One region of the Arthrobacter globiformis genome, then DNA from elsewhere that is predicted to be linked to it. Evidence: predicted binding sites of a transcription regulator. Region 1 holds the regulator's gene; the other holds the start of a gene.
The links. Region 1 encodes Rex, which represses fermentation and respiration genes when NADH is low (regulators of the CRP and FNR family bind a similar motif). Its sites were predicted from a motif close to CTTGTGAANNNNTTCACAAG; they were not measured.

Region 1 (11,764 bases):
CGAGTGGCGTGAATCCCGCGGGCTGCCCGCGGACCCGCTGGCTGCCTACAAGGCCAGCGGCTACCAGAAGAAAATCAACGAGGACCGCGTGGGCGGCCAGCAATCAGGATGGGGCGCATAAGGGCATGAACATGCAGAACACAGCAACCAACAAGACGGTCCAGGACCTTATCGCCCGTTCCAACCGCCTGGGCGCGGACAAGCGGAACACGAACTTCGCCGGCGGCAACACCTCCGCGAAGGGCGCCGAAAAGGATCCTGTCACCGGGGAGGACGTCCAGCTCCTCTGGGTGAAGGGCTCCGGCGGGGACCTCGGCACGCTGCAGCCGCAGAACCTCGCGGTGTTGCGCCTGGACCGGTTGCAGGCGCTGAAGAACGTCTACCCCGGCGTGGAGCGCGAGGACGAGATGGTCGCGGCCTTCGATTACTGCCTGCATGGCAAGGGCGGCGCCGCACCGTCCATCGACACCGCCATGCACGGGCTCGTGGACGCCGCACATGTGGACCACCTGCACCCCGACTCGGGCATCGCCATCGCCACTGCCGCCGACGGTGAAGCGCTGACCGCGAAGATCTTCGGCGACAAGGTGGTTTGGGTGCCCTGGCGCCGGCCGGGTTTCCAGCTGGGACTGGACATCGCCGCGATCAAGGACGCCAACCCGCAGGCCATCGGTACCATCCTGGGCGGGCACGGCATCACCGCCTGGGGCGAGACCAGCGAGGAAGCCGAAGCCAACTCGCTCTGGATCATCGAACAGGCCGAGCAGTACATCGCCCAAAACGGCAAGGCCGAACCCTTCGGCCCGAAACTGCCCGGTTATGCCCCGCTGGCCGACGCCGAACGGCGCGCGAAGGCCGCCGCGCTGGCTCCGGTGATCCGCGGCCTGGCCTCGGCCGACAAGCCGCAGGTTGGCCACTTCAGCGACGATGCCGCCGTGCTGGAGTTCCTCGAGGCCGCCGAGCACTCCCGCCTGGGCGCGCTGGGCACCTCCTGCCCGGACCACTTCCTGCGCACCAAGGTCAAGCCCCTGGTCCTGGACCTGCCCGCGGACGCCTCCATCGAGGACTCCGTGGCCCGGCTCAAGGAACTGCACGCCGCCTACCGTGAGGACTACCAGGCCTACTACGACCGCCACGCGGACCAGGACAGCCCGGCCCTGCGCGGTGCGGACCCCGCGATCGTGCTGGTCCCGGGTGTGGGGATGTTCTCCTACGGCAAGGACAAGCAGACCGCCCGCGTCGCCGGGGAGTTCTACCTGAACGCGATCAACGTGATGCGCGGCGCCGAGGCGATCTCCACCTACGCCCCGATCGACGAAGCCGAGAAATTCCGGATCGAGTACTGGGCCCTGGAGGAAGCCAAGCTGGCCCGGATGCCCAAGCCCAAGTCCCACGCGACCCGCATCGCCCTGGTGACCGGCGCGGCGTCGGGCATCGGCAAGGCCATCGCCACCCGCCTCGCCGCGGAGGGCGCCTGCGTGGTCATCGCGGACCTGAACCTCGGTAACGCGCAGGCCGTCGCGGCCGAACTCGGCGGACCGGACGTCGCCGTCGGCGTCCAGGCAGACGTCACCAACGAGGCCCAGGTGGCCGCCGCCATCGATGAAGCGGTGCTGGCCTTCGGCGGCGTGGACCTGGTGGTTAACAACGCCGGCCTGTCCATCTCCAAGCCGCTGCTGGAAACCACCGAGAAGGACTGGGACCTGCAGCACAACGTCATGGCCAAGGGCTCGTTCCTGGTGGCCAAGGCTGCCGCGAAGGTCATGATCGAGCAGGGCCTGGGCGGGGACATCATCTACATCTCCTCCAAGAACTCAGTGTTCGCCGGCCCGAACAACATCGCCTACTCCGCCACCAAAGCCGACCAGGCCCACCAGGTCCGCCTGCTCGCCGCGGAACTGGGCGAGTACGGCATCCGCGTCAACGGCATCAACCCCGACGGCGTGGTCCGCGGCTCCGGGATCTTCGCCGGCGGCTGGGGCGCCAAACGCGCCGCCGTCTATGGCGTGGACGAGGAAAAGCTGGGCGAGTACTACGCCCAGCGCACCCTGCTCAAGCGCGAGGTCCTGCCCGAGCACGTCGCCAACGCCGCGGCCGTGCTCACCAGCAACGAACTCTCGCACACCACCGGCCTGCACATCCCCGTGGACGCCGGCGTCGCGGCCGCCTTCCTGCGTTGAGTACCGTGCCAACTGCCAGTGTCGACGGCGGCCTGTTCGCGGCCGTCGACATCGGCGCCTCCTCCGGGCGGGTCATCCTGGGACGCATCGGCACTGGAGCAGACGCCGCCGACGGCGGTCCGGCGCGGGCCACGCTCGACGTCGTGCACCGTTTCCCCAACGCCGTGATGCAGTCCGACGGTGGCCTCCGCTGGGACTTCGACGCCCTCTTCGCCGAGGTGCTCACCGGCCTCGCTGCCGCCGGCAAGGCTGCAGCGGAGCAGGGGGAAACGATCATGAGCATCGGCATCGACACCTGGGCGGTGGACTACGGCCTGGTCAACAAGGCCGGCGAGCTCACCGCGCAGCCGTACAGCTACCGGGACGAGCGCAGCCGCGCCGCCGTCGCCCGGGTGCACGGCAAACTGGACCCGGCACGGCTCTATGCCACCACGGGGCTGCAGTTCCTGCAGTTCAACACGCTCTACCAGCTCGCCACCGAACCGGACCTGGACGGGCTGCAGGCGCTGCTGATCCCTGACCTGATCGCATTCCGGCTCACCGGGCAGCGCCGCACCGAGGCCACCAACGCCTCCACCACCGGGCTGTTCGACGCCCTAGCGGGGGAGTGGGCCAGCGAGCTGTTTGGATCCATGGGCCTGCCCAAGGATCTGTTCCCGCCGCTGATCCAGCCGGGCGAAACGTTGGGAACGCTGCTGACCGGAATCGCCGAACGGACCGGGCTGCCAGCGGCAACGAAGGTGGTGGCCGTCGGCTCGCACGACACCGCCTCGGCCGTCGCCGCTGTTCCCGCGGAGCAGGAGAACTTCGCCTACATCTCCTCAGGGACATGGTCCCTCGTGGGGCTGGAGCTGAACAGCCCGGTGCTCACCGAAGCCAGCCGCGCGGCGAACTTCACCAACGAGCGCGGCGTGGACGGCACCACCCGGTACCTGCGCAACGTCGGCGGGCTGTGGCTGCTCAGCGAATGCCAGCGCGCCTGGGCGGAGGGCGGCTACCGGCCCGCGATCGGGGATCTCCTCGACGCGGCCGCGGCGCTCCCGCCCAGCGGGCCGCGGATCAACCCCGACGATCCCGCCTTCATCGCCCCGGACAACATGCCGGACCGCATCCGCGCCGCAGCGCGCAACACCGGCGCCGTCCTTCCCGACGACCCGGCAGCGATCGTCCGCTGCATCCTGGACAGCCTCGCCGCAGGCTACGCCCGCACCATCGCCGACGCCGAACGCCTCGCCGGTGTTGGGGTCGACGTGGTGCACATCGTCGGCGGCGGCTCGCAGAACGCGCTGCTCTGCCAGCTCACCGCCCAAGCAACCGGCAAACCCGTCATCGCCGGCCCAGTTGAGGCGACAGCCCTCGGCAACGTGCTCATCCAAGCGCGGGCAGCAGGCGTGGCCACCGGCGGTTTGCCGCAGCTTCGCAGGATCGTCGGCGCCGGAACCAGCCTGCGCCGCTACGAGCCTCTCGACCTCACCTTGAACTCCTCCACGAACTGACGAGTTGCAGGAGTCCTTGAAACGTATCAATACAGGGCGGGCCAATCGCGGCTGCCCGGTGCCAACGGCGTCGCCGGAGAAAGATTCATTATGACCAACACCCCAGAGATAGGCGGCTGGAAGGCCACTGTCGCGGTATCCATGTCCAACTACATCGAAGCCGGATCCATTATTGCCTTGGCGACAAGCCTCACGCTGTGGCAGGAGTATTTCGGATTCAGCAACCTTGTTGTTGGGCTTATTGCCGCCCTGAGCGCCAATGCGTTCGGTGCTGCAGTCGGCGCGCTGATCGGCGGCCCACTCGGCGACCGCTACGGCCGCAAGTTCATCTACACCTACGACCTGATCCTGTACATGATCGGCACAGCCCTGGTGATTTTTGCCGTGGCCCCCTGGATGCTCATCGTTGGCGTGATCCTCACAGGGATCGCAGTCGGAGCCGGCGTGCCCGTCGCCTGGACCTACATCGCGGAAGAGGCGCCCTCTGAACAGCGGGCCCGGCACGTGGGTACCGCGCAGTTTGCGTGGTCGCTCGCTCCGGCCCTGGTGTTCCTCCTTGCTACCGTCGTCGTTCCGCTGGGGTTGCTGGGTAGCCGTCTGGTCTTCGCCCACCTCTTCGTCATTGCATTCGTCACTTGGTGGATCCGCCGCCGACTTTCCGAATCCCACACCTGGAAGAAGTCGAACGAAGCGCGTCTGCTGGAGGAGGCATCCGGCGTCAAGCGCCGCAACTACCGCGAATTGCTGACGAACGCCACCAACCTGAAGGCCCTTCTTTTCCTCGTGGGCGTTTATGCCCTCTGGAACCTGGTTGCCGGCCAGATGGGCATATTCATGCCGCGCGTCTACGAGTCGTCCGGGGTTGAATCGTCCGCTGAGCAGAATCTGCTGCAGGTGTTGCTGTGGACGCTTACGGTCCTAGCGACGTATTTCGGCTTTATGAAGTACGGCGACCGCATTGACCGCCGCCTGCTATACGGGATCGGCGCCGTGCTGGGCCTTGCCGCCTGGGTCCTGCTGGTCTTTGTCCACGTCACAATGCCGGTATTGATACTCTTCGCGGCACTGTGGGGTCTTTCGGCCGGCATCGGAGCCCAGGCCTTCTACGCTCTGTGGGCAGCCGAAATGTTTGCGACCCGCTACCGGGCCAGCGCGCAGGGCGTGCTCTTTTTCGTCGCCCGCATCGTTGTCGGCCTGCTGAGCTACTGGTTCCCGACGCTGCTGGCCGAGCAAGGTGTCCCCTTTGTTGGCCTCATCATGATCGGGGCGTTGGTGGCCGCCATGGTCATCGGGATTATCTGGGCACCGGACACCCGGGGCAAGAGTTTGGAACAGATCGAGCAGGAACGCTACGGCGAGCCTGCCAAGCAGCGGGTGGAACAAACCACGGCGTAGACCTGGCCCGCCCCTGACGGCCCCGCCCAGCCAGCAACTGCCGGGTGGGCGGGGTCTCTTTGGGCTGGTGCGTGGTCCGACTGTGACGCAGCCGATTTGGCGATCTACCAGGGTGGGCTTATGGTCGTTTCCATGACTAACCGTTGGTATGCGTATTTTTCGTTGGCTCTGGAGGGGCCCGCGTCTAACTGACACGCATCCAACTTTCCTTCAGAGCCAACAGGGCAGAGATCACTCTCTGCCCTTCGCCATATCTACGGCGGGTTCTGATCAGGGGCCCGCTCCCACGCGGAACAGGACCCCAAATTGAGCGCAACAGTCACCGAACCCCAGCAGTCGCCCGCATCGTCGACGTCGAAACGCCAGATCACGTCGAACCTGAGGGTCAGCGAGATCACCGCCCTGCCCACGCCTCAGGAAATGATCGCGGAACTGCCGCTGGACGCGAAGGCGGCCGACGTCGTCGAGCGCGGCCGCGACGAAGTCCGCGCCATCATGGACGGCGTGGACGACCGCCTGCTGGTGATCGTGGGGCCGTGCTCCATCCACGACCCCAAGGCCGGACTGGAATACGCCCGCAGGCTGGTGAGCCAGGCCGAGAAGCACAAGGAAGACCTGCTCATCGTCCTGCGCGCCTACTTCGAAAAGCCGCGCACCACCGTCGGCTGGAAGGGCCTCATTAACGATCCGCACCTGGACGGCAGCCACGACATCGCCGGCGGCCTGCGCGCGGCCCGCAGCTTCCTGCAGCAGGTCACCGCCCTGGGTCTCCCCACCGCCACCGAGTTCCTCGAGCCCATCAGCCCGCAGTACATGGCCGACCTCATTTCCTGGGGCGCCATCGGCGCGCGGACCACGGAAAGCCAGATCCACCGGCAGCTCGCCTCCGGCCTCTCCATGCCCATCGGCTTCAAGAACGGGACCGACGGCGACCTCCAGGTTGCGGTCGACGCCTGCGGCGCTGCCGCCGCAGCCCAGGCTTTCCTCGGGATCGACGGCGACGGCCGGGCCGCCCTGGTGTCCACCGCCGGCAACCCCGACACCCATGTGATCCTCCGCGGCGGCCGGAAGGGCCCCAACTACTCCGCCGCCGACGTCGAAGCGGCCTCCGCCAAGCTCGCCGCCAAGAACCTCAACCCGCGGCTGATCGTGGACGCCAGCCACGCCAACAGCGGCAAGAGCCACCACCGCCAGGCCGAGGTGGCGCTCGAGATCGGCGCCCAGCTCGAGGACGCGGGAACGGCCGCCGGGGCCATTGCCGGCGTCATGCTGGAGAGCTTCCTCGTAGGCGGTGCACAGAACCTCGATGTGGCCGAACACGCTGCCGGACGCTCGGACCTGGCCTACGGCCAGAGCGTCACGGACGCCTGCATGGAGTGGGATGTGACGGCCTCCGTCCTCGAACAGCTGGCCGCATCGTCCCGGAAGCGCCGGGCTTTCACAATGGCCACGTGAGCATCTAGAGTAACTAGCACACGGTTGTTCGATGGCTCAGCATCGGCGCACACCGCAGATAGACCGGCGTCGTTGCTGAGAGCAAAGGAATATGGGTAATGTCCGCAGAGTCGAACTTCTCGAACGCCAAGTTCTTGACCGTGGCCGAGGTGGCTGAGGTAATGCGTGTCTCCAAAATGACCGTGTACCGCCTTGTCCATTCGGGGGAGATGCCCGCCGTCAGGTTCGGCCGCTCCTACCGCGTCCCGGAGACCGCCGTCGAACAGTACCTCAAGGGTGCTGTCGTGGACGGTCATACCGGCACCGCCTAACCGGACCCGACTGACCGCACCGATCCCGTGGTTGCTGCAGCCGCCTTGGGGGCCGCTGCACGCCACAGGAGCTGTGCTGGTCAGGGGGTGCTCCGGATAAGCGGTACGCTGTTAAGGAACGTTTTACGTCACTGTAAGAATCTGTCAGTTGTTTAGTCTGTTGCTCAGTCCACGGACCTTCTCCATCAGACAGGTACTGCATCTAGTTTGTAAGGAACTTTCGTGGGTTCAGTTATTAAGAAGCGTCGCAAGCGTATGGCCAAGAAGAAGCACCGCAAGTTGCTTCGTAAGACCCGTCACCAGCGCCGCAATAAGAAGTAGAGTCCGCTCTACGCGTCAATGCCCGCTCCCTTTCGAGGGTGCGGGCATTTTTGCGTCCCGCGCCGCGCAGGCCGTCCCGCGACGCGCAAAACGCCTGGCGCAGGGGCAAATCCCGTGTCGTGGGGGAATCGGCGCGTCGAAGGGGAAAAGCAGCGTCAGGCGCGGGGGCCGCGGAAGCGGGTGTAGCCCCGCCAGAGGCCGTAGACTGCTCCGCCTGCAGTGGCTGCTTTCAGGCCCAGGGTGGCGGCCCGGCGGCCTGAGCGGAAGTCGTAGACCGGCCAGTTGTGTTCGCGGGCGTGCTTGCGCAGGCGGGCGTCCGGGTTGATCGCCACGGGGTGGCCCACCATCGTCAGCAGCGGGATGTCGTTGTAGGAGTCGCTGTACGCCCAGCAGCGCTTCAGGTCCAGTCCGTGGTTGTCCGCGATGCCCTGGACCGCCACGGCTTTGGCTGCGCCGTGCAGGATGTCCCCGACGAGCCTGCCGGTGTAGAAGCCGTCCTTGGTCTCGCCCACTGTCCCGAGGGCGCCGGTGAGCCCCAGCCGGGTGGAAATCACCGTGGCCACCTCGATCGGCGTCGCGGTGACGAGCCACACCTTCCGGCCCACCCGCAGGTGCTGCTCGGCCAGGGCCTTCGCGCCAGGCCAGATCCGGGAGGCGATCATCTCGTCGTAGACTTCCTCGCCCAGCGCCCTGATGTCCTCCTCCGTGATGCCGGCGGCAAGCCTCAGCGCGGCATCCCGCACCGCGTGGACGTCATTGAGGTTCTCGCCCCGGAGCACGAACTTGAGCTGCTTCCACGCCATACCCGCTGCCTGCGCAATTGTGAAGGCTCCGCGCTGGTGCATTTTCCTGGCCACGTGGAACAGGCTGGCGCCGCGCATGAGGGTGTTGTCGACGTCGAAGAAGGCAGCCTCGCCGTGTTGCTGCTTCGCAACCGGACGGTGGGCCACAGCGACGTACTTCTCCTCGGGCATGCCACTGAGTCTAGTCAATGCAGTACCCCGCACCTGACGGCCGCCGCGTCGCTCACCGCCGGGAACGGCGATACGGTTGAAGCATGGCAAATCCCGACGTCGTTCTCCTCACCAAAGCTGACTGCCACCTGTGCGCCGCGGCACGCGACGCCGTCGGCCGGGTGACTGCCGGGCTGGGACTTGAGTGGACCGAGCGGCAGCTGGACTCCGACGACGAATTGCGCGACCGCTACGCCGAGGAGATTCCGGTGGTGCTGGTGGATGGGATCCAGCGCGACTTCTGGAAGATCGACGAGGCGCACCTGGAGCGTGTCCTGCGCCGGGCCATCGCAGGGGATTAGCTGATTTCGAACAATGGCGTCGGCTTTGTTGACATAACTGATGGGGATTTAGAGTGGACTCACAACGCGACGCAACGGAGCAGATAGTGACTTCGCTCGATCTACCATCCCAAGCCGTGCCCGGGCCAACCGGGCCCACCGGTGCTGCCGGAAAGCAGATTCCGCCGGCGGCCGTGGCCCGGCTGACGATCTACCTGCGTGCCCTGAACTCCTTGCTGGCCGAAGGCACCGAGCGCGTCTCCTCCGAATCATTGGCTGAGCTTTCCGGAGTCAGCTCCTCAACCCTCCGCAAGGATCTGTCCCACGTGGGCTCCTATGGCACCCGCGGCGTGGGCTATGAGGTGCAGTACCTGAGCCGCCACATCGCCGCCGCACTGGGCCTGACGCATGACTGGAAAGTCGCGATTGTCGGCGCCGGCAACCTGGGCAAGGCACTGGCCCGCTACGGCGGCTTCGAATCCAGGGGCTTTGACGTGGTTGCCATCTTCGACGCCGACCAGATGGTGGTGGGCAACGAGGTGGGCTGGCTGCGGGTCAGCGACGTTGCGGACTTGGAAACCGTCCTGGAGCGGACCGGCACCAACATGGTGGTGCTGGCGCTGCCTGCCGCAGTGGCCCAGAGCATCTGTGACCGGGTGGTGGGTGCCGGCGTGCGCAGCATCCTCAGTTTTGCGCCCGTGATGCTCCAGGTGCCCGACGACGTGACGCTGAGGAAGGTGGACATGGCCACCGAGCTGCAGATCCTGGCCTACCACGCGCAACGGGCGCAGACGCCCGGCCAGCCGGAGTAACCTCGGCTTTTCAGGAATCCGCGCCCGTTGGCGGGAAGACTTGTTGCTTTGCGGGGTGCCTGGCGGCTTGCCCGTAGCTAGCAGTTGTGCGCTGCGCCTAGCGGCCGTACGGGCCGCCCGGCTGCGAGTAGGGGTTGGCGAACGGCTGCGGCTTCTGGAAGTATGGTGCCGCTCCCGGCAGGTACAGCATCACGATCGCGGCGATGCCGAGGAGGCCCACCAGGGTGTTCAGGCCCAGCGGGAAAAGGGTGAACACGGAGAGTGCCGCAAAGACGGTGCCCAGGATGCGTGCCCAGTTCTTGCCCTTCCGGACGTTGAACGCCACCAGCGCGTAGAGGCCAGCGCCGATCAGGGCAAAGACCACCATGGTTCCGATGATGAAGCCCTTGACGTCCTCGAACGCGATGTTCTGGCCGCTGCCGCGCAGCTGCTCTTCGAAGGTGCTCCGCATGGCCGGGTCATCCAGGGTGGGAATCGTGATCAGGATGGACAGGATCGACAGGACGCCCGCAGCGATGATCATCCAGAAGGAATAATTCACGAACTTCGGGACGCCGGCGCCGGTGGCTGCCTGGGCCTGTTCCGACGGGTACTGCCCGTAGGGGGACTGGCCGTAAGGGCTCTGGCCGTAGGGGGACTGACCGGACTGCGACTGTCCGTACTGCGGCGGGTTTTGGCCATACGGGGGCTGTCCGTACTCGGGAGCGCCTTGTCCGCCCTGTCCGTACTGTGGCGAGTTCTGGCCGTACTGCGGGGTGCTTTGTCCGCCCTGGCCATACTGCGGAGCATTCTGTCCGTACTGAGGAGCGCCTTGTCCGCCCTGCCCGTCCTGTCCGTACTGCGGTGCGTTCTGGCCGTACTGGGGGGTGCCCTGCCCGAAGCGGGGCTGCCCGTTGCCTGGCTGGGAACCGTCGTCGGGCTCGTTGGAGCCGGGGTCATTGGAGTGCGGGACTGGAGGATTGCTCATGAGCGGTCCTTTGCGTAGTGACGTCTGAATCGGCTACCGGTTCAGACGCCTGCCCTCCCCAGCATGGTTCACTTCCCACCGTACCCCTCAGCGGGTGCGCGGTGGATCATTCCGGAGAGGTATTCCAAAGGCGGGCCAACCTGCGGAAACGCTGCCGGCAGGGGATTCTCGGCTTTGAAAATCGGCGGCGTTGCCGGGAGGAGTTTGCCGGGTATCTATCAGGGGCGGTCCCGTGCCGCGGCGAACCATTTCTGGGAGTTGGGTACCCACATCAGCACGGTGGCCACGAGACTCACCATGAAGCCCAGCCAGTTCCCGTCCTGGCCCGCCGGGAAACTCGAGCTGATGATGGCCAGCAGTAGCGAAGCCGCGGCCACGATGGTGAGGGCCAGCCGACCCAGATCCAGTAGGACACCTTGAGCTCTGTGGGCAGCCCTGTCACGCCGAAGAGGCCGGAGAAGCCGCCGGCTGGCAAAGCCTCGCCGAAGTTCCGTGGCCGGTCTGCCGGCATCTCGAAAGCGAACCGGCCCCCACTGGCGGGCGGCTGCTGCCCCGGAAACGGCTGCCCCGGAAACGGCTGTCCCGGCGTCGGCTGTCCCGGCGGCGGATGGTCGCTGCCGGACGGCGGCACGGCCCCGCGCTCAGGGGGCTCCGGTTCATCGCTGGGGGTGCTCATGGCCTTCACTTTAAGCCCGGGACCATGCCAATTCCAGAAGGCCGAAAGCCGAACGCCCCGTCTGCGGAGAGTCCGCGGACGGGGCGTTTCGATGCCAGTAATCGTGGCTGCCGGACCTGCCTGAAACCTAGGCTGCAGGTGCGATGAAGGCAAGTTCAAGGTTGATGGCAACCTTGTCGCTGACCAGGACGCCGCCGGCTTCCAGCACGGCGTTCCAGGTCAGGCCGAAGTCCTTGCGGCTGATGGTGGTCTCGGCGGAAACACCGGCGCGGGTGTTGCCGAAGGGGTCAACTGCAACGCCGTTCAATTCGGTCTCGAGGGAGACGGGGCGGGTGACACCCTTGATGGTCAGGTCGCCCTGGAGTTCGTAGCTGTCGCCGTTGGCAACGAGGCCGTTGGAGACGAAGGAGATCTCCGGGAACTTCTCGACGTCGAAGAAGTCTTCGCCGCGGACGTGGCCGTCGCGGTTGGCGTCGCCGGAGTCGAAGCTGGCGGTCTGGATGGTGGCCTCGACCTTGGTGGCCGTCACGTCGTCGGCGAGGTCCAGGGTTGCGGTGGCGTCCTTGAACTGGCCGCGGACCTTGCTGATGCCGGCGTGGCGGACGGTGAAGGCGATTTCGCTGTGGGAGTTGTCGAGGGTCCAGGTGCCGCGGGTGAGTTCGGTGGAAAGTGCCATGGTGGTTCTCCTTGTATCAGTGGGTCTATCCGGTAGTCGTTGAAGCTTTTATTGAAGTCTCAACTAACTGCTGCATCCAGTATAAACATGCATTTGCATCTTTTATTCCATCGGTTGGGAACTTTTCTAAAAATTTCTGAGTTCTACTAGATGTAGAAGATTTCGCCATTACCCCTGCCCT
Region 2 (11,764 bases), 3.8 Mb from region 1:
CCGGGGCCATGCAAACAGGGGGCCGCCTCGATGTCGAGATGGATGCCGGGTCATTGTCGAAATTAGGGCGGGATGGGAGGGTCGTTACCGTCTCGGTGCCCTGCGGTCGCAGCGCCCACAACCGCGAGAAAATTGTGGAGCAGCGTGGATCGGTCCTCACTCCGCCACGCGACTGCAAGCTCTACTTCGGGGGCTTCTTCGATGTCGCGATAGACCACTCCCTCCAGCTGGAGGGCACGAATGCTGGCTGGAAGGATGGCAACACCACCCCCGGCGGCCACCAGGGAGAGCATGGTGGAGGTCTCACTGGTCACTTGGGTGATGCGCGGTTGGTAGCCCGCTTGACGACAGATGGCTGCGGTGCTTCGGTAGAGCACGGACTCCGGTGGATAGGCAATGAATGCCTGATCTTGAAGTTCGCGGACCGACACTGGCCGGTCCATCGCATGGGAGCTGAAGGAGGGTAGCGCTACGATTAGCGGCTCACACGTTACGACGCGGTAGTCGATCTCCTGCGAGGCGACGGGCGGACGTAAAAGCGCCGCATCGAGGGTGCCATCCCGCAGCCCTTCCTCCATTGCCGGAGTAAGCATCTCGCCATGCAGGGTGAGCGACAGCCCCGGGAGTTCCTGCTTGGCGCGGCGCACGATCGGGGGCATAATCCCATAGGTCGCGGACCCGGAGAAGCCCACGCGCAACACCCCGGCGGCACCCTGCCCCACCTGGTATACGTCCGCCCGGAGTGTGCCGACGGCGTTGACAATCTGCCGTCCCCGGTTCAGCAGCTCCTGCCCAGCCGCCGTGAGCTCTACTCGACGGGTAGTGCGGTTAAACAAGCGCACACCCAACTGCTCCTCGAGCTGACGGATTTGCTGCGACAGGGGTGGCTGCGCCATGTGCAGGCGTTCAGCGGCACGTCCAAAGTGACGCTCCTCCGCTACAGCGATGAAGTAGTTCAGTTGCCGTATCTCCACTGTGGTGCCTTCCCTCGGCCCCGGTGTATCCGCTCCAAGACCAAATATAATTGATTCGCAGAATAACCATAAAGTCGGCGATTAATACTTACCCTCATACCTAACGGTACGAGTGGTCGCAAGACAGTAACCAAGCCAAGGGGGGTCCTGGTTCCTGCGGTCATCAACAGTCAGTCGGGGGTTTAAGCGAAAATCGTGACAGCCGAGGCCGAGGGTGCCCGGCACCGTACTCGGATCTAAGGAGCAGACCTGTCAGTCGGTGGCGCGGAACCGTGCCGCCAATTCGCTGCGGGAGCGAATCCCCAGCTTCCCGTAGATGCGCGTCAAGTGGTACTGCACAGTCTTCTCTGCCAGGAACAGGACACGGGCGGCCTCTTTATTGGTCGCGCCCCCGGCCACGAGCTCGGCTACCGCCTGCTCCTGAGCCGTGAGTTGGATCTGCGGGCGGGTCACGGCGGCGAGCACGGCGTCGGAAGGGTCGGGCGGGTTGCCGACGTCCAAACCTGTTGCCTTGAGCTCCCGGTCGCACCGGTCCACATAAGTGGCGGCTCCCAGGGAGTCGTAGAGGTCCCGTGCCACCCGCAGCACCGAGGATGCCAGGCGTCTCTTGCCCGCCCGTCGCATGCTCTGGCCGAACGCAAAGCTCACTCTTGCCCGCAGGTATGGCCGGTTAAGCCCCCGCAGGTGTCCGAGTGCCGCTTCGAAGTGCTCCCTGGCGGTATCGGGGTCCCCTTGGGCAGCCACGAGCCGGCCCCTCGCCCACGCCATTCGTGCCAGGTCCGACGGTATTGCCCGCTCTCGCCGTACCCGCTCGAAGGCTGTGAGGAACTTGTCGGCCATGTCGAGCTGGTCGGTCATGACGAGGGCATTGACGTAGGTGTCTTGCCAGGGCCAGAAGGAGACACGATCGTCTGTCCATGGGTCCAGCTCCGTCAGGGGCTGCAGCACTGCCAAGGCGCTTTCGTAGTCCGCGCGCGCCTCATGGAAACGCGCCCGGGCCAGGCTGGCCGGTACTTGCATGGCCCGGTAGGTGCCTGGCTGCACGGCGGCCTGGGAGACGTAGTATCGGGCCCTATCCCAGTCGCCGCGCATGGACCATAGTTCGGCGGCCGTCCAATATAACAATGGGCGGATCAATGGCATCCTCGAGGTCTCGAGCCGGACCGAGGCGTGGGCAACGGTGGCGGCAGCGGCATCCCAGTTACCGAGCACGAGGTGGGTGCGGGCCAGCCATGCCTCGGCCCAAAGGGAAATTCGCAAAGATCCACCCCGGAATTCAGTGGGGGCCGCGGCTTCGAAATTCACAAGGGCCTTCTCCGCGTCGTCCAAGCGCAGGGCCAGCCAGCCGGCACCCATTTGAACGCGCTGCTTTTGCGCGTTCTCGGACGCATGTTCGAAGGCTCTGTGATATGAAGCCTCTGCTTCCGCCAACCGTCCCCGAGCGTACAGGCCCAGCCCGTAGATGGCCTCGGACTCTATGTGGGCCGGGGTCCCTGGTTTTGTGAGGGACATGGCCTGCTCCGCCCAGCCCGTTATAAGCGGGCCGTCCCAGGAAGCCAACCCGTGCAGAACCAGGCGTTGGGCAACTTGCGCGGCGGCTGGGGGGTCCCGCTGCGGGTTGCTTGTGCTCCAGGCCATCTGCAGCTGGGTTTGGGCGCTGTGATTCTGTCCCGACGCGGTGGAGAGGTAACCCAACACGGAGGAGCGCAGCGGCGAAGCCGGCATGGCATCAACGGCCGCAGCCCACATCTGTGCCTGGGCCATATTGCCCGCACCAACGAGGGCGTCTACTGCTCTAAGGAGCCGATCGTTGGCGGTGGGGATGGCTGCGGAGAGCCTGGACGCGGAAAACAGCGCGGTGGAAACATCTTGCCAAGCCCCGACCAGTGCTTGTTGGGCGGCGTATTCTTCAAGCTCCGAGGCCAGTCCCTCGTCCGCGCCCGGGGTGGCGGAGACACGGTGGCCCAGTCGATCGCCCTCGATCTGGAGGATTTCCGCAGCCCGGCGGTGTAGTGCAATGCGTCGGCTGGGTACCATCTGCTCGTAGACGGACTCACCAGTACCGGCTTCGAAGAACGTCACCACCGTCCGGGTCTGTTCTACCGCCAGCCCCAGCAGCCCGGCACGGTGGCCCTCGTCGAGGACATCGATGACGGACGCCACTCCGCTGACGTGGGCAACCTCTGCTACTCCCGCACTGTGTCTGAGCACGGATACGGCCTCCGCGACGGCGACGAGGTCGGGAGACGCTACGTTGAGAAGACTGCGCACCCTGGCGCGCACGCGGGAGCTCGGAGGCAGGGACGGGAACCATGTCTGCCATGTTTCCGTGGGCAGTTCGTTCAGGAGCTCAACGATCGATTGGGGCAAACCTCCCGTATGCCGCACGAGCTCGTGAGCGGCCGTCGCGGTTAGGTCGATCCCAAACAAGCGCCGGGCAAGATCCTGGACCTGTTGCGGCGTCAGCGGTTCCAACGGAATGCGGGAAACCTGGTGCCCCGTGAAGAAGGAAAGCACGCCCGGAGGAAGGAGCTGAGCTTGGCTGGTGCCGAGAGTGATCACGAACAGGATCCGCTTACCGCGTAGCCGCCGCATTACGAACACCAGAATATGGAGGCTCTCTTCGTCCAGGTGCTGGACGTCATCGACGGCAACGACCACGCTTCCTTGCGATTGAAGCCCGTCGAGCTGTGAAATTAGAGTCGACGCGTAGTTGGCGATTTGACCAAGGTTCAGAGCTACGCCAACGGCCGCCGACGGTGCGGTGACTTGGTTGTAGTCCTTGGCAGAGCGCAACCGCTGGGAGGCCATGAGCTGGGAGTAGCCGGCGAGGGGGAACTGGGCCTCCCACTCGTCTCCTGTAGCCGAGAGCACGCGCACACCACGGGTCACAGCGCTGCAGTGCTCCAGGAAAAGATCCAGCAAGGCTGTCTTACCGGATCCCTGCGGGCCGCTGAGCACTACCGTTCGCACGCTGCCTTTACGTACTGTGCGCAGCGCTTCCAGCAACTTCTCGAAGACATCAGCCCGGCCGACCAGCGCCAGGTCCTCCTCGGTGTCGCCGTGATGGGCCGGGGTCATGCTGGCAAGTTTACTCGAGCGCGTCGTGCGGCCACGCCAGCGAGTTTCCGTCACAGTATGCTCAGCCGAGGTCCCCGCCAGCCACAGGGAGAATGCTGCCGGTGACATAGGACGCCTCGTCGGAGGCCATGAACACGATCGGTGCAGCCTGTTCGTCCAGAGTGCCGTATCGCTTCATAAAAGAGGACTCCAAAGTCTGATCGACGATTGTCTGATACCACGCCTTTTCGGTAATCGACTCCGCTTCCGGTCCGCGCTTGACCTTCCTGGGCGGAGCTTCCGTGCCGCCAGGGGCGGTTGCGACAACCCGGATACCGCGCCCGCCGACCTCCATGGCCAGGGACTGGGTGAGGGCGTTGACGCCGCCCTTCGCCGCGGCGTAAGGAACGCGATGCATCCCGCGGGTGGCGACTGAGGAGACGTTGACGATGGTTCCCGACCCCTGCTCGAGCATTGCTGGGAGTACGGCACGGCAGGACCAGAGGGTGGGAAAGAGGGAACGGCGGATCTCCCTCTCGATCTTCTCCTCGTCATACTCTTCGTAGGGGCGGGCCCAGATCGTTCCCCCCACGTTATTGACAAGTACGTCAACCCTGCCGTGAAGGTCCAACGCCGCGCTCACCGCCTGTTCTGCTCCCGCGAAGCTTTCCAGGTCCGCGGTCACGGAGCTCGCGGATCCTCCGGAGCCGGACGTCTGCGCGGCTTCCCGGATCCCCTGGGCGATCTCCTGCCCTATGTCGGAACGGTCCACAAGGACGACCGCGCCCCCTTCGGCCCCAATCCGCTCCGCTACCTTCCGGCCAATGCCTTGGGCGGCGCCCGTCACCACAGCCACCTTGCCGGCGAAACGGCCGGGCGTGACGAACTGTCCCACATACGCCGTCACCGCTGGAAACCTTTGTCCTTGGCGTCAATCGCCCCGGACATGGTGCCCTTGGCGTCGCGGGCGTGAGCCATAATGACTTCCCGGGCACGTTCCTTATCCTTTCGCTCGAACGCGTCCACGACGTCGAGGTGGTCTTGGGCGACCCACTCGAAGATCTCGGTACCCTCCACGAAGGTTGCTGCCATCTGGGCGTGGACATCGAGTCGACGGTACGACTCAAGCAGCATGGGGTTATCGCAGATCGTGAAGAGGTACTCGTGGAACTCTTCGTTGGTCCTCACATATTCTTCTGGATCGAGGACCCTGCCCTTGCCCACCGCACGTGTGGTCGCTTCGGCGAGACGACGGAACTGATTCAGCTGCTCCTCGCTGAGACGACCAAACATCAGCTCGGTGACTGCAAGCTCAAGGCCCATGCGGGCCTCCAGATGGGCGAAACTGTCCTCCTTGCGGAACTCAAGCTGACCAGTCTCCAGGGACGAAATAGCTTCAACGCGGCTGATCGTGTCGCCTTCAGTCTCGAGCTTCTCCACGGGGGCGGGCGCGCCCGTCTCGGCGTCTCCGCCTGTGGTCTCCTTGGGGGCGAAACGCTCGAAGTAGAAGTTGGCTGGCTGGATGTCCTCGGTGTCCAGCCACTTGGAGACGGCATTGACCATGGGCGGCGGTCCGCAGAGGTAGATATCGACGTCGCCATCGTTGAGGTGGGACGGCTGGATGATCTGGGTAACGTAGCCCGTGTGCGGGGCGGAGGTACCCGGTTCGGCAGCGATGTAATCCCAGGTGAAGCCCGGCAGCTTCGCTTCGTAGCTGCGCAGCCAGTCGAGGCCGACGATGTCGGCTTCGCGGGAGACGCCGTAGATCAGGTGGACCGGGGTGGCTGGCGGGTTCTCGGAGAGTTTCTCCAGGATTGACAGGAGCGGGGCTAGTCCGGTGCCGCCTGCGAGCAGGAGCAGGGGGCGCTTTGGTTCGCGGAGGAAGAAGGAGCCGTAGGGGCCCGTGAACTCGATGGTGTCCCCCACCACTGCCCGGTCCCGAAGATACTCGGACATTGCGCCCTGCGGGGTTATCCGGACCATGAAGGACGCATCCTGCAGTTTGGGGCCGTTGCTGAAGGAGTATGAGCGCTCGGCGTCGGTGCCCGGGACCTTAATGTTGACGTACTGGCCGGGCAGGAACGCCAGGGCCTCCCGGTTCTGCACCTCCAGGGCGAAGGAGATCGTGGACTCCGAGTGCTTGTCGAGCTCTCTGAGGGTGGAGGTGAACGTGGCTGCAGAGGTTTTCGCGGACTCCGAAGTGGCTGGGATCTGGATGGTGAGGTCCGACTCCGGGACCGCCTGGCAGGTGAGCAGGTAGCCCTTCTCGAGCTCCTCCTCGGTCATCGCGTCGTCGATGAAGTCACCAGGATCGAACGAGCCTGAGTCGCAAAAGGCCTTACACGTGCCGCAGGCACCGTCACGGCAGTCGGACGGGATGTTGATGCGCGCCTTGTAGGCCGCATCCATCACGGTCTCGAAGTCACCGACCTTGATGACCTTGGTCACGCCATCCTCGAAGCTGAGGGCTACCTGATGGCCCATGATTTCCTCCTAGGTGGTGGTCGCGTCCTCGCAACCTCCGAAAAAGTTAGTGCGAATGTCTTGTAGTAAGCAGATGTGGCGGCCAGGATGCTCCGACCGTCACCGTCCCGGTCGGACCCGGACGGCGCCGGATGCCGTCAGATCATGTAGACGTCCACCACGTGGTGGATGTAATCGTTCTTCAGTACAACCTTCTTCTTCAGGATCACCGGCTGCTCGGCGGAGAGGTCGATGGTGTAGAAGCTCGTGCCGAAATATGTGTCGGTGGTGTTGTACCGGAAGTACAGGGTGAACCAGTTGAAACGGACTTTCACCTGGTCGCCGTCGTGCTCCAGGACCTCCACGTCCGTGATGTTGTGCCCGGTTCGGGGCTCTGGCAGGGACGTGGCGGAGGAGCGATCTGTCTTGATCCGGAACACGCGGTCCTCGATGCCGCCGCGGTTGTCGTAGTAGATCAGGGAGATCTCGTTCTGGGGGTCCACCGTGAGCCGGTCGTCGACGTCCCACGCCGGCATCCAGTACTCGGAGTCCGGGTGGTAGCACTGGAGCCATTCGTCGAACTGGCGGTCGTCCAGCAGGCGGGCCTCTTTGTACAGGAAGGCGCGCACGGTTTCGAGGGTGGCGATCTCCTCGGCGCTCTTGAGCGCAGTCAGCGGGTTAATCAGGTTGGCCATTGGGGTCAGCACTCTCTGTGGGGGTCGGGGGTTCGGGGGCTCGGTCAGGCGGTGACCGGCACGGTTTCCTGGGCGAGGGTTTCCGCCTCGGCGAGGGCCTTGTCCATGACTTGCTTCCAGTACCCGTGCTGGATCGGGTAGAGGCCCTCGTCCTCGGTGCGCATGCCAGAGGCGATCACCCGGGACATGCCCAGTGCCTTGGCCTGCTCGTCAGGACCCGCGATCTCGTGAGTAGAGCCGCGCGTCATATCGTTCCACGGCGCCGAGGTGGCCCAGTAGGTCTTGTTGCAGGAGCGGAACTCTTCGAGGTCGTCCGGCGTGGCCATGCCGGTGGCGTTGAAGAAATCCTCGTACTGGCGGATGCGCTTTGAGCGGTTCTCTTGCGACTCGCCCTTTGGTGCTATGCAGTAGATCGTGACTTCGGTCTGGTCCGCTGAAATAGGGCGGAAGTGGCGGATCTGCGAGGAGAACTGGTCCATGATGTAGACGTTGGGGTACAGGCAGAGGTTGCGGGAGATGTTGATCATGAAGTTGGCCATCTCCTCGCCGTACTTCTGGACGAGCTCGTCGCGGCGGTCCCACAGCGGACGGTCCTCGGGGTTGGTCCATTCCTGCCACAGCAGCAGGTGCCCGTGGTCGTAGGAATAGAAGCCGCCCTTGACCTTCCCCCATTTGCCGGCGTCCATGGCCTTGGTCGTGTTGGCGGAGTCACCGGCGCTTCGGCGGGCGGTGGTTGCGGCGTAGTTCCAGTGCACGGCGGTGACGTGGTAGCCGTCGGCGCCGTTTTCCGCCTGGACCTTCCAGTTGCCGTCGTAGGTGTAGGTGGACGATCCGCGCAGGACCTCTAGTCCCTCCGGGGACTGGTCCACAATCGAATCGATGACCTTGGTGGCGTCTCCCAGGTGTTCCTCGAGTGGGAGGACGTCAGCGTTCAAGGAGCCGAAAAGGAAGCCGCGGTAGGAGTCGAAGCGGGCCACCTTGGTGAGGTCGTGCGAGCCCTCTTTGTTGAAGGTCTCCGGGTATCCGGCGTTGCGGGAGTCCTTGACCTTCAGCAGTTCCCCGGAGTTCTTGAAGGTCCAGCCGTGGAAAGGGCAGGTGAACGTGGTCCTGTTGTCGGTCTTGCGTCGGCAGAGCATCGCGCCTCGGTGCGAGCAGGCATTGACGATGCAGTTGATCTTCTCGTCCTTATCCCGGGTGATGACGACGGGAGTCCGCCCGATGTAGGTGGTGAAGTAGTCGCCCACGTTGGGGATCTGGGACTCGTGGGCGAGGTAGACCCAGTTGCCCTCGAAGATGTGCTTCATCTCCAGTTCGAAGATCTCTTCGTCCGTGAAGATCGCGCGCTTTGCCCGGATGACGCCGTTCTCACGATCGTCGATCACGGCGTCGGCAAGGACCTCACGGACACGGGTCAGGTTTTCGGTCATCACGTACTCCTTTTTCGGAGAGAATGGGGGCGGGCGGGCGACGTCCTTGGGGAACTAGGCTTCTGCCCGTTGGGGAAAGGTATGTGAGCCATTCTGGTGCAGCGTGATAGCTCTCACATCAGGCAAAACCCTAGGCTTGGCCTAGGGTGTTTTTATGTCCTTCCAGTTACCGAATACCTTGACAATCGATACTTGTTTAGTCCTTATCCCTCTATCTAACCTGAGATGGACGTCACGGAGGCCGATGGTCCAGCGGGCCCAGCCTGCGCCCGGCGCGTCAAGGCAGGACGGGAGCCCTTCCTGTCTTGGATACGAGGATGAGTGGAGAACACCATGATTGAGATTCAGGCGGACACCCGCAAAGAGAACGAGGGCACTGCCGTAGAGGCCGGCTCAAAGGCCACCGAGCGCTTCGCCGCCTCGGGCAAGCTCGCCGGCCTGGGCGTACCGAAGGAGCGTGTGAGCCTGCTCGCCGGAGCCCTGATCAAGGCCGCCAACGACATCGTCGTAGAGCACGAAGTCACCTACGAGGAGTACAACGCACTCAAAGCGTGGCTGATCAAAGTCGGCACCGATGGCGAGTGGCCCCTGTTCCTCGACGTGTGGCTCGAACACACAGTGGAAGATGTCAACTCCCAGGACCGCCCGGGCACCAAAGGCACCATCGAAGGCCCCTACTACGTACCGAACTCGCCGGTGCTCGAGTCCCCGGCCACCGTGGAAATGCGTGAGGGCGAAGAGGGTACTCCTCTGCGCTTCAGCGGCCGCTTCACCGACACGGACGGCAACCCGATCCAGAGCGCACAGCTGGAAATTTGGCATGCGGACGCGGCCGGGTTCTACTCCCAATACGCGCCCGGGCTCCCGGAGTGGCTCTTCCGCGCCACCGTGAAGGCTGACAAGGATGGCCAGTTCGTGGTCCATACCATGCGCCCGGCACCCTATCAGATCCCTACCGACGGAGCCTGTGGTCAGCTGATTAGTGCAGCAGGCTGGCATGCCTGGCGTCCGGCCCACATCCACATCAAGGTTTCTGCGCCGGGATACCAGCCGGTGACTCAGCAGCTTTACTTCCCCGGCGACCCGCATAACGCCGATGACATCGCTTCGGCAGTCAAGCCGGAGCTGATGCTCGACCCCAAGCCGCGCACCGATGGCGCTGCCGGCGAGGAGGCCGTTTACGACTACGTTCTCGCCAAGGAGGGCCAGCTAAAGTAAGGATCGTCCGGGGCGGCTAGGAGGACGCCTAACTGTGGCCAATGCGGCCGCCCGGCGGCCGTAACTCCGGCGCGGCGGTGGCTTACCCGCGGATCCCCCGGTCTCCGATCCTGCGGCTAGCGTGTCAATGTCGAGGAAAATCCGCGAAATTTCAGGGAGCCTAGCTCCCGGGGAAAATCGCGTCTTTCGACACGTCTTAAATCCGAGGTTTTGAGCCAGTGGGCTGCGGAGACCGGGGCCGTAACCTCGCGGTGCCGGGGGCGTTGCATACTCCCCCGCACGTACGGGTCGTGCCCGCCGCTGACCCCTTCTTCATCTTTGTCCTCGACACGCTCGCTCCACCTGACCCCGAAAGGAACCGCGCCGTTGAAGATCGAACGGATCGAAGCTATCCCCTACTCCATCCCTTACACGCATCCCCTGAAATTCGCCAGCGGCGAGGTAGCCAATGCTGACCATGTGCTGGTGCGTGTGTATACGGACGACGGGGTCGTGGGAGTTGCAGACGCACCTCCCCGCCCGTATACCTACGGGGAGACGCAGGAGTCGATCGGAACGATCATAGAGAAGACTTTTGCCCCGCAGCTGATCGGCGTCGAGATATTGGACCGCGAGCAGATCCATGCGGTATTGCGCCGCACCATTCACAATCAGGTCGCGAAGGGTGCCGTCGACATTGCAGTCTGGGACGCGATCGGCAAGACACTCAGCACGCCAGTCCACAAGTTGCTCGGAGGGTACACGGACCGGATGCGGGTCAGCCACATGCTCGGCTTCCGGCCCGCCCAGGAACTCCTCGACGAAGCCTTGCGCTTTGGAGAGGAATACGGCATCACCACGTTCAAGCTCAAGGTGGGCCGCCGGCCGCTGTCACTGGACGTGGAGGCATGCCGTGTGCTGCGCGAGGGGCTGGGTAAGGATGTGGAGATCTACATGGACGCGAACCGTGGCTGGACTGCAAACGAAGCCCTTGAGGTGCTGCGGCGGACCGAGGGATACGGGTTGACCCTGCTCGAGGAGCCATGTGACGCAAAGGAAGCAATGAGTCGGCGCCGCCTGGTCGACAAATCCCCAATCCCGGTAGTGGGCGACGAATCCGTCCCCACGGCCGGCGATGCGTCACGGGAACTGCTCGCCGGTGGCTGCAACGCCATCTGCATCAAGACCGCCCGCTCTGGCTTCACCGAGGCCACCGAGATCCTGGGCCTGTGCACCGGGCTCGGCGTGGATGTGACCATGGGCAACCAGATCGACACGCAGGTCGGCTCGCTGGCGACCATCGCCTTCGGTGCCGCCCACGAGGCCAGCAGCCGCCGGGCTGGGGAACTGTCCAACTTCCTCGACATGGCCGATGATCTGCTGGCCGACCCGCTCCGCATAATCAACGGCACGATTACGGTGCGCGATCTGCCAGGTGTCGGAGCCGAAATCGACGACGACAAGCTCGCGAAGTACCGCCTGTCCTAGCCCCCAACCACCAAGGAGAAAATAGTGTTGTTTTTGGCCCGGATGGACGTGCAATTCCCATCGCATCTCTCCCCCGAGGACGTCACCCGCATGCAGGGGCTGGAGAAGGAGTACTCCCAGGGGCTGCAAGAGGAAGGCCGTCTTGCCTCAATCTGGCGAGTGGTCGGCGAGTACGCAAACTATTCGGTGTTCGACGTCGGATCCAACGACGAGCTGCACCAGATCCTCAGTGGCTTCCCGATGTACCCCTACATGAAGATCAAGGTGACACCGCTAGCCAAACATCCCAACTCCATCCGCTAATGGATTTCAGCGGGCGGTTTTGTACCCCTTGCGATCCCCAGGAGTTGGTCGCGTGCGCACCAGTTAAGTCTTCTCAGCCCAATTATGATTGGCCATCCTTCCACACCCGTCATTGCCTCAGGAGCAACCATGCACCACCCTTCGAAGGCCGAGTCCA

Region 2: benA (benzoate 1,2-dioxygenase large subunit) is a predicted target of Rex. The motif match lies at 8,786-8,805, and genes of this name have one in related genera.

The regions. Positions count from the first base shown of each region.
Region 1 covers NZ_JAUSXI010000001.1:4,554,468-4,566,231, reverse strand. The annotation lists gene rhaI (L-rhamnose isomerase) at 1-121, shown strand, start outside; gene QFZ33_RS21330 (bifunctional aldolase/short-chain dehydrogenase) at 126-2,180, shown strand; gene QFZ33_RS21325 (rhamnulokinase) at 2,186-3,676, shown strand; gene QFZ33_RS21320 (MFS transporter) at 3,767-5,071, shown strand; gene QFZ33_RS21315 (3-deoxy-7-phosphoheptulonate synthase) at 5,378-6,526, shown strand; gene QFZ33_RS21310 (helix-turn-helix domain-containing protein) at 6,625-6,837, shown strand; gene QFZ33_RS21305 (30S ribosomal protein bS22) at 7,060-7,158, shown strand; gene QFZ33_RS21300 (HAD family hydrolase) at 7,314-8,132, opposite strand; gene QFZ33_RS21295 (glutaredoxin family protein) at 8,216-8,473, shown strand; gene QFZ33_RS21290 (redox-sensing transcriptional repressor Rex) at 8,560-9,264, shown strand; gene QFZ33_RS21285 (hypothetical protein) at 9,362-10,231, opposite strand; gene QFZ33_RS21280 (hypothetical protein) at 10,450-10,608, opposite strand; gene QFZ33_RS21275 (YceI family protein) at 11,035-11,583, opposite strand.
Region 2 covers NZ_JAUSXI010000001.1:731,357-743,120, reverse strand. The annotation lists gene QFZ33_RS03455 (LysR substrate-binding domain-containing protein) at 63-974, opposite strand; gene QFZ33_RS03450 (AAA family ATPase) at 1,227-4,055, opposite strand; gene benD (benzoate diol dehydrogenase BenD) at 4,117-4,941, opposite strand; gene benC (benzoate 1,2-dioxygenase electron transfer component BenC) at 4,938-6,518, opposite strand; gene benB (benzoate 1,2-dioxygenase small subunit) at 6,656-7,192, opposite strand; gene benA (benzoate 1,2-dioxygenase large subunit) at 7,237-8,619, opposite strand; gene catA (catechol 1,2-dioxygenase) at 8,953-9,837, shown strand; gene QFZ33_RS03420 (mandelate racemase/muconate lactonizing enzyme family protein) at 10,204-11,304, shown strand; gene catC (muconolactone Delta-isomerase) at 11,329-11,607, shown strand; gene QFZ33_RS03410 (benzoate/H(+) symporter BenE family transporter) at 11,737-11,764, shown strand, end outside.